Regions from separate parts of the Amnibacterium endophyticum genome, predicted to be linked through region 2. Evidence: predicted binding sites of a transcription regulator. Region 2 holds the regulator's gene; the other holds the start of a gene.
The links. The regulator LexA, encoded in region 2, represses DNA repair genes until DNA is damaged. The targets are predictions, from matches to a motif close to TCGAACANNTGTTCGA.
Positions count from the first base shown of each region.

Region 1 (4,568 bases), on a different contig from region 2:
CGGGGCGACCTCGTCCACGCGGTCGAGCCCGCGACGGTCCTGGAGCCCGGCGACATCGTCAACCTCCTCGTCCGCACCTGATCCGCCGCCCGCGGCCTCACGGCACGAGCAGCACGGAGGCGAGCACGAGCACCGGCAGCGCGCCGACGGTCGTGATCAGCCCGGCGTCGCGGGCCAGCACGACGCCGGCGCCGTACCGGGTGGCGTAGACCAGCACGTTCTGCGCCGTCGGCAGGGCGGCGAGGACCACGGCCACGTGCAGCGCGGCCGTGTCGAGGTGGAGGACGAGCGCGCCGATCGCGAGCGCGACGGCCGGCATCACGAGCAGCTTCATCAGGGAGGCGAGCACGACCTCGCGCCGCTGCTCGCCGGCGGCCAGCGGCCGGGCGCCGACGAGCGACATCCCGAACCCGACCAGCATCAGCGGCACGGAGGCCCCCGCCAGCAGGCGCAGCGGCTCCAGCACGAGGGGCGGCACGGGCACGCGGCCGACCGCCACGACGAGGCCGAGGAGGGCCGCGCCGATCAGCGGGTTGCGCAGCGAGGCCAGCACCGCCGCGCGGGCGGTGCGACGGCCGGTCGCGGTCGAGGCGTCGAGCACGACCAGCGCAGCCGGGGCGAACACGGCCAGCTGCAGCAGGATCACCGGTGCCGTGTAGGCGGGGCTGCCCAGCACGTACACGGCGACCGGCAGCCCGATGTTGTTGGCGTTGACGTACCCCGACGACAGCGCACCGACCGTGACCGACGCGACGGGCCGCCGCCAGAGCAGCCGGGCGATCAGGGCGTAGGCCGTCGCGGCGACGATCGCCGCGAGCGCCGAGACGGCGGTGACGGCGGAGAAGAGGACGTCGGGGCGGGCGGTCGCCACGACCGTGAAGAGCAGGCTGGGCGCCGCGACGAAGAAGACGAAGCGGCTGAGGACCAGCTGCCCGCCCTCGCCGAGCACCCCGCTGCGCCCCAGCACGAACCCGACGCCGATGATGACGGCGATGACGGCGAACCCCTGCAGCACGCCCGTCACTTCCCCATTCTGGTGGCGCAGCACTGCATCACTCGGCCTCCGCGCGTTCATGCGAACACTCGATCCATACACCCCTCTCCTGCTCTTGCTTTTATAGAACACATGTACTATTGTCGGAGCATGGCCGATCCAGCCGATGTCCTGCGCGAGCACCTAGCCGCGGTCGTCGCGCTCGGCCGGCGGACCCCTTCGGGCCTCGGTGCGTTGAGCGCCGCAGAGGACACGGACCTCGTCGCTCTGCTGCCCGCGGTGCAGTCGCTCGTGCAGGCCGGTCAGGGACTGGCCGCGCTCGTCTCAGGCGAGATCGCGCGTCGCGACGGAGGTCGGACGGGACCCTCCCTGGCGCAGCGACTCGGCGCCCGGAGCGCCCGTGGACTCGTCGCGGCAGCGGCGGGGATGCCCTTCGGACAGGCGTCGGCGCACGTCGCGGCGAGCGAGATCATCCGGCGAGGAACCGGTCGGACCGGTGCCAAGGGGGCGCCGGAGCGCCCCCACGTGGCCGAGGCGGTGCTCGCGGGCGACCTGTCGCTGTCCCTCGCCCTGCTGATCGACGACACCCTCGAGGCCCTTCGCGACGCGCTCACCTCGCCCGAGCTCGACGCCCTCGAGGCAGCCCTCGTCGAGCGGGCCGTCTCGGGCGACTGCTCGGTCGCGACCTTCACGAAGGAGTGCCGTCGTCTGGTCGAGAAGGCCGATCCGGCAGGGGCGGACGACCGAGACGAGGCACTGAAGGCGAAGGCGTCCATCCGGGAGACCAGGCTGCGGAACGGCCTGCTCCGGGTCGTCGCCGAGCTCGACCCGGAGCGCGCGGCCTACTGGCTGGCCGCCGTGCGCACGAAGACGAACCCTCGGCGTGAGCCGTCGCAAGCGGAGGGTTCGGACCCGACGGCACCACGGCCCGGTGGCGCGCAGCCGGATCCGATGGTCACGCGGCTCGACGCCTTCACGTCGATCTGCAAGGACTCGCTGCGGGCCGACGAGGGCGACCAGGCCGGAGTCGACACGACGGTGCTGGTCCGGATCGACCTCACCGACCTGCTGACCGGCGAGGGGAGCGCGACGCTCGACGGGATCGACACCCCGATCTCCGCGGCGAGCGCCCGGCGGCTGGCCGTGAACGCCGACCTCATCCCCCAGGTGTTCGGCGGGGCGTCGCAGCTGCTCGACCAGGGCACGTCACGGCGGCTCTTCACGAAGGCGCAGCGCTACGCGATCTACGCCGGGTACGACGGCTGCGCTTTCCCGTCCTGCGATCTGCCGCTCGCCATGACCGAGATCCATCACCTCGGCAGGTGGGCGACCCGGCACGAGCACGGGCGCGGCACCGACCTCGCCAACGGTCTCCCGCTCTGCGCCTTCCCTCCCCGTCGGCACGGCCGTCACGCCGCTGACGCGTCGCGCCGGAACCGGCTCCGTGGGCCCAACCGCCTCATGGAGCGGGGATGGGACGCCGAGCTCGACCCCGACGGCACCCCGTGGTTCACGCCACCGATCCACGTCGATCGGCAGCGCCGACGCCGACGCGGCTCTCGCCGGGAGCAGACGCTCGCGGCCTGACTCGGCCGTCCCACGCCGACTGGGGACGCAACATCGTTGCGCAAGTGGCAGATCCGTGCACCGCGGGCGCATGATCGCGCTCCCGCGCAGGTCGTACCGTCGCTTGCCGACCCTGGAGGCGACATGACGCTGCTCGACACCCCTGCGACGACCGTCGGCCGGGAACACCCGGCATGGCTGCGCCTCAAGGACGCGGTCGGCGCCTTCCGACCGCTGCAGCGCAAGGACGGCGCGCTGGCCGAGGGCGCCGACGCGGACGAGGCCGCCCGCCTCATGACCGCCGTGCGCGACGCCGTGCGCGACCTGGCGCCCGCCTTCCCGCACGACGCCGCCTACCTCGCGGCGCTCGACGAGGACCTCGCCGCCTGGGCCTCGGGCGGTTTCGCGGTCCCCGACTTCCGCGCCTCCCTCGGCGCCTTCCAGCCGCAGCGGGACCGGGTCGACGGCCTGCGCCACCTCGTCGTCTTCCCCATGACCACGCAGAACGGCTCGCCCGACCGGCTGCTCGAGGCCGTGCTCGTCGACGTGCTCTGGCCCGACTTCATCGCCGCGCTCGAGCGCGACGCCTACTCGAACGCGCTCTTCGTGCCGATCCGCTTCGTCGACTTCACGGGCGGCTACGACACCGACTCGGCAGTGCTGTTCCCCGAGACCGTCGCGATGCCCGAGCTGATCCCCTTCACCTGGGGGGCGATCTTCGCCGACCGCGAGGCCGCGCGCTTCCGCCGCGTCGTCGCCGAGGCGACCGCGATCACCCGGCTCGACCTGCCGGAGGACGCCGCCCGCCTGCTCGACGACCAGGCGCTGACCGAGCGCACCTTCGTGCTCTGGGACCTGATCCATGACCGCACGCACATGCGCGGCGACCTGCCGTTCGACCCGTTCATGATCAAGCAGCGGATGCCGTTCTTCCTCTACTCGCTGGAGGAGCTGCGGTGCGACCTGACGGCGTTCCGCGAGTGCGTCCGGCTGGTCCGCGCGGAGGGCACGGACGCCGTGACCCGCGAGCACGCCGCGCTCGCCCAGTACGTGATCCTCTTCGACCGGATCTTCCGCTTCCCGCTGACGGGGTCGCGCGTGCGCAACTACGACGGCCTCGGCGGCCAGCTGCTGTTCGCCTGGCTGCACCGCCGGGGCGTGCTGCACTGGACCGACACGAGCCTCGCGATCGAGTGGGACCGCCTGCCCGACACCGTCGTCGCCCTGTCCGACGCGATCAACGAGCTGTACTGGGCGTCCATCGACCGGCCCAAGACCGCGCACTGGCTCGCCGCCTACGACCTCGTCCGCAGCACCCTCACCCCGCACCCGGCCAGCCGCTGGGCCCGCGGCCTCCCCGACGAGGTGCTCGTCGGGCCGCCGAAGGGCTGGACGGACCAGGTGCTCGACGACGAGTTCCCGCTGTCGATGTTCTACGAGGCGCTCGGCAAGAAGCTGCGGCCGACGATCGAGTCGACCGCCGGGATCACCGGCGACACCGCGTCCTCCGCCGCTGCCTGACCGAACGCCGGGACTCCGCGGCTCGACTTGCCGCGGGCGCCTCCGCGGCGCCATCCTCGCAAGATGAGCGGTCCTGGCGCATGGGGCCGGCTCATCGCCCTCCTCGCCCTGGTCGTCGCCGTGGTCACCGGGCGGGCGCTGCTGGCCCGGAGGCCCCCGCGACGCACCTCGCCGCAGCCGCTCGGCCGGCGCTGGTCCGAGGTGCGGCCGCCGGCGCCCGAGGCACCGCCGCCGCCCGACCCGTCGCTGTCCGCCGCTGCCCGCCGCGGGCCCCGGGCGTTCCTCGCCGCGCTCGGGCGCAGGGTCGGTGCGGCGGTCGGCCACGCCCACCGCACCTCCGTCGTGCGCGGACGCTGGGTCGTGCTCGTCGCCTGGGCGCTCATCGGCCTGTTCGTCTTCACCGCGCTGCCGGTCGGGCGCGCGCTCGGCGGCGACGCCGGCTTCTCGAACCTGCTGCCCGCGGACAGCCCCGCGCTGCAGGTCGAGG
Region 1 covers NZ_JBHUEA010000003.1:157,052-161,619, reverse strand. Annotated here, with positions in the region: gene ACFSBI_RS03335 (chloride channel protein) at 1-81, shown strand, start outside; gene ACFSBI_RS03330 (AEC family transporter) at 98-1,024, opposite strand; gene ACFSBI_RS03325 (DUF222 domain-containing protein) at 1,145-2,581, shown strand; gene ACFSBI_RS03320 (DUF6421 family protein) at 2,705-4,081, shown strand; gene ACFSBI_RS03315 (MMPL family transporter) at 4,145-4,568, shown strand, end outside.
Region 1: the regulator LexA is predicted to act here: its motif matches at 1,119-1,134, upstream of ACFSBI_RS03325 (DUF222 domain-containing protein).

Region 2 (4,568 bases):
GCCGTGCAGTACCTCTGGGCCACGGGCGTCCACGCGGTGAACGCGCTGCCCGCCTGACCGCTCCGCTGAACCGCGGACTTGCCGCACGTTGCGGTCGTGACCGGCGTGTCGCGACAACATGCGGCAAGACCGCGTGCCGGCGGGCAGGATCGCGGGATGGAGACGACCGTCGCGGACGCCGCCCTCGCCTTCGCCGCCGAGCGGTACGCCGCGGCGGACCTCGTGGCCGTCGGCGGCAGCGCGGCCCGGGAACGGCGTCCGCGCAGCGACATCGACCTGCTGGTCGTCGGACCGGCGGCCATGTTCCCGGGCGACGCGGAGGAGGCCGCGTACACGGAGCGGTGGCGGGGCGAGCTGTTCGAGGTCTTCGCGAGCACGGACGGGGGGTTCCGGCGGCACCAGCTCGCAGGCGCCGAGCGGCTCCGCCCCGTCTCGGGGTTCCTGCTCGTCGAGGGCGAGGTCGTCGTCGACCGGACCGACGGCAGCCTGCTCGCGTGGACGCGCGGACTGCTCGCGGCGGGCCCGCGGGTGGAGCGTGCGGAGCTCGACGCGCGGCGGTACGCCGTGACGAACACCCTGGACGACCTGCTCGACGCGGCGGACGCGGTCGAGGAGGCGGTGCTCGCCGGGCTCCTCTTCCAGCGGCTGGCCGAGCTCGTCCTGCTGGCGAACGGGCAGTGGCTCGCCTCCGGCCGCTGGCTGCTCCGCCGGCTCGAGCGGCTCGACGCCCCGTTCGCGGCGGCGCTCGGGTCCGCGCTGGCGGCTCGCGACCGCGCGGCCCTCGAGCGGCTCACCCTGCAGTCGCTGGCACCGCTGGGCGGCCGCCTGCTGGAGGGCTACTCCCGCTGACCCGGCAGCGCCCCGCGCCAGCTGCGGATCGCGTCGGCCTGCTGGGCGGGCAGGCGGTCGAGCAGCGCCTCGACGTCGAGGCCGGCGAGGAAGTCGCGGAACGCCCGCTCCGAAGTCGTGCCGCGGCCGGCGAGCAGTGCGTCGATCGCCGGGTTCGGGTTCGCGACCCCGAGCACGCCCGCGAGCGCGTCCGCGGTGGCGACCGACTCGAGGTAGTCGTCGACGATCGCGTCCGGCTCGACGCCGGCCGCGGTGAGCAGCACCGCGGCGACGAGGCCGGTGCGGTCGCGGCCTCCGGCGCAGTGGAACAGCACCCCGCCGGGCGGCGCGGTGGCGATCGCCGCCAGCACCGCGACGACCCGCTCCGGCATCGCGGCGAGGTGGGGCAGGTAGTAGACCGGGGTGCCGGAGAGCCCGTTGTCCCAGTAGTCCGCCCAGAACGCGGCGTTCTCGAGGCCGTCGAGGTCCACGTGCCGCGTCGCGAGGTGCGCCGGCACGGCGACCGGGTGGTCCTCGCGCTCGACGGGGAGGCGCAGATCGACGACCGTGCGCACGCCGGTCTCGTGCAGCCGGCGCCAACCGGTCCCGTCGAGCCGATCGGGGCGCTCGGACCGCAGCAGGACGCCGTGCGGCGTCGACCCGCCGCCGACGAGCGGCAGCCCGCCGAGGTCGCGGCCGTTGACCAGCCCGGGGACGTCCAGCGCGCGATCCGACATCCGACGAGCCTGCGCGTCCGGACCGGAGTCCGCAATCCGCGCCCTCAGCGCCGGATGGCGACGAGCGCTCGGCGCCAGGTGGCGCTGAGCGCGACGATTGCGCAGGCGGAGCGGGTCGCTCAGACGGAGCGGAGGACCGCCACCACCTTGCCGAGCACCGTCGCCTCGTCGCCGAGGATCGGCTCGAAGGCGCTGTTGCGGGGCAGCAGCCAGGTGTGCCCGTCCCGCTGGCGGAAGACCTTCACCGTCGCCTCGCCGTCCAGCATCGCCGCGACGATGTCGCCGTTCTCGGCCGTGTGCTGCGAGCGGACGACCACCCAGTCGCCGTCCATGATCGCGGCGTCGATCATCGACTCGCCGACCACCCGGAGCATGAACAGGTCGCCCTTGCCGACGAGCTGGCGCGGCAGCGGGAAGACCTCGTCGATCTGCTGGTCGGCCGTGATCGGGATGCCGGCCGCGATCCGGCCCACCATCGGCACCATCGCCGCGTCGCCGACCGGGATGCCCGTCGGCTCGCTGTCCGTCGGGGCGGACTGCACCGGGATGATCACCTCGAGGGCCCTGGGCCGCTTCGGGTCGCGGCGCAGGTAGCCCGACAGCTCGAGCTGCTTCAGCTGGTGGGTCACGCTCGACAACGACGCGAGCCCGACGGCGTCGCCGATCTCGCGCATGCTCGGCGGGTAGCCGCGCGAGGCGACGGACCGCTGGATCACCTCCAGGATCGCGTGCTGCTTCGGGGACAGGGAGGTGCGGCGGCGGGTGCCGCTCCCCGCGGTCTGCTGATCGGCCATCGGTACCTCCACGCCCCGTGCGGGGCCCTCGAATCACACGGATGGTATTCGACTCGGCGCCCGCCCGCAAACACGTGTTCGACGTGCGCCGACCGCTGTCGGAGGCGGGGTCGAAGATCTGCTTGCAGGCGGCCCGGTTCGAAACTATCTTCGAAGAGGCAGCGGGACCGAGGGGAGAGCACGGGGATGTTCGCGGTGGAGGACGACTGGATCCAGTACGAGGCGGAGCCGGTCCGGCGCGCGGAGCACCGCGTCGGCGCCGCGGTGGTCGGTCGAGGCGCCGCGGCGCCGGTTGCGGCTCGGAGCGCGGGCGTCGTCGCGGTGGGGACGCCCGCGCCCCGGGCGCTGCGGGCCGTCCCGGCCGTCCGGACCGCGCCGTGCGCCGTGCCGGCACCGGCCGTCGGCTCGGCGACGCCGCCGACCCCCACGCCGCGCCTGCGCCTGACGCGACGCGGCCGCTTCGTGCTCGTGGTGATGCCGGCGCTGCTCGCGGTCTCCGGTGCCACGCTCGCCGTCTCCGGGACCCCGGCGGCCGAGGCGGCGGCGCGACCCGTCGCCGTGCGGACGGTCGTCGTCGGGTCCGGCGACACGCTCTGGTCCATCGCCGAGCGGATCGAGCCCTCCCGCGACCCGCGGCAGGTGGTCGCCGAGCTGCGCGCCGCCAACCGCCTCTCGAGCGCGATGGTGCCCGCGGGCGCGGAGCTGCGGCTGCCTGCGGCGCCCTGACGCCGGGAGCCGACCGGGCGCCGTCTGCGAGAATCACGGGCGTGACCTCGCTCGCGGACCTCCCGCTCCGCCCCGACCTCGTCGGGCGGACCGCCTACGGCGCGCCGATGCTGCACGTCCCCGTCACCTTGAACACGAACGAGAACACCCATCCGGTGCCGGACGCAGTGCGCGCCGACATCGTGGCCCGCGTGGCGGACGCCCTCGGGACCGTGAACCGGTACCCCGACCGCGAGTTCACCGAGCTGCGCGAGGCGCTGGCCGCCTACCTCGGGCACGACCTCGCGCCCGAGCAGGTGTGGGCCGCGAACGGGTCCAACGAGGTGCTCCAGCACGTCTTCCAGGCCTTCGGCGGCCCGGGGCGCACCCTGCTGACGTTCCCGCCGACCTACTCGATGTACCCGAACTACGCGGCGACCTCCTTCACCGCCGTCGCCGAGGGACGCCGGGACGAGCGCTTCGAGCTGTCCGCCGAGACGGTCGTGGCGGAGATCCGGCGCACGCGCCCGGACGTCGTCGTCATCGCCGCGCCGAACAACCCGACCGGGACCCCGGTCGCGCTCGACGTGCTCGAGGCCGCCTACGACGCGTTCGACGGCGTGCTCGTCGTGGACGAGGCCTACGCCGAGTTCATGCCGGCGGAGGCGCCCTCCGCGCTGACGCTGCTGCCCGGCCGGCCCCGCCTCGCGGTCGCCCGGACCATGAGCAAGGCGTTCGCCTTCGCCGGCGCGCGACTCGGCTACCTCGCGGCCGACCCCGCCTTCGTCGACGCGCTCCGACTCGTGCGGCTGCCGTACCACCTGTCCGCGATCACGCAGGCGGCGGCGCTCGGCGCCCTCGCCCACGCGCCGGAGATGATGCGGATGGTCGAGGACATCCGGCAGCAGCGCGACCGGATGGCCGAGGGGCTGCGCTCGCTCGGCTACGACGTCGCGCCGAGCTGGACCAACTTCCTGCTGTTCTCCGGCGTCGACGACCCCGCCGCGCTCTGGCGGGGGCTGCTCGAGCGCGGTGTGCTCGTGCGCGACCTCGCGATCCCCGGCGCCCTTCGCGTGAGCGCCGGCACGGCCGCCGAGACCGACGCCTTCCTCGACGCGATGAGGGCCCTGACCCCGATCGGAGCCGCGCGATGAGCCGGACCGCCACCCGCGAGCGGGCGACGAGCGAGTCGAGCGTGCGGCTCGAGCTCGACCTGGACGGCACGGGGAAGGCGGAGATCGCGACCTCCGTGCCCTTCCTCGACCACCTGCTCACCGCCTTCGCGAAGCACTCGCTGACCGACCTGACCGTCGAGGCGCACGGCGACACCGAGATCGACGTGCACCACACCGCGGAGGACGTCGGCATCGTGCTCGGGGACGCGATCCGCGAGGCGCTCGGCGACAAGGCCGGGATCGCGCGCTTCGGCGACGCGACGGTGCCGCTCGACGAGGCGCTGACCCGCGCGGTCGTGGACCTCTCCGGCCGCCCCTACCTGGTGCAC
Region 2 covers NZ_JBHUEA010000010.1:65,301-69,868, forward strand. Annotated here, with positions in the region: gene ACFSBI_RS08165 (DNA-3-methyladenine glycosylase family protein) at 1-57, shown strand, start outside; gene ACFSBI_RS08170 (hypothetical protein) at 157-849, shown strand; gene ACFSBI_RS08175 (tyrosine-protein phosphatase) at 837-1,565, opposite strand; gene lexA (transcriptional repressor LexA) at 1,685-2,359, opposite strand; gene ACFSBI_RS08185 (LysM peptidoglycan-binding domain-containing protein) at 2,546-3,085, shown strand; gene ACFSBI_RS08190 (histidinol-phosphate transaminase) at 3,127-4,218, shown strand; gene hisB (imidazoleglycerol-phosphate dehydratase HisB) at 4,215-4,568, shown strand, end outside.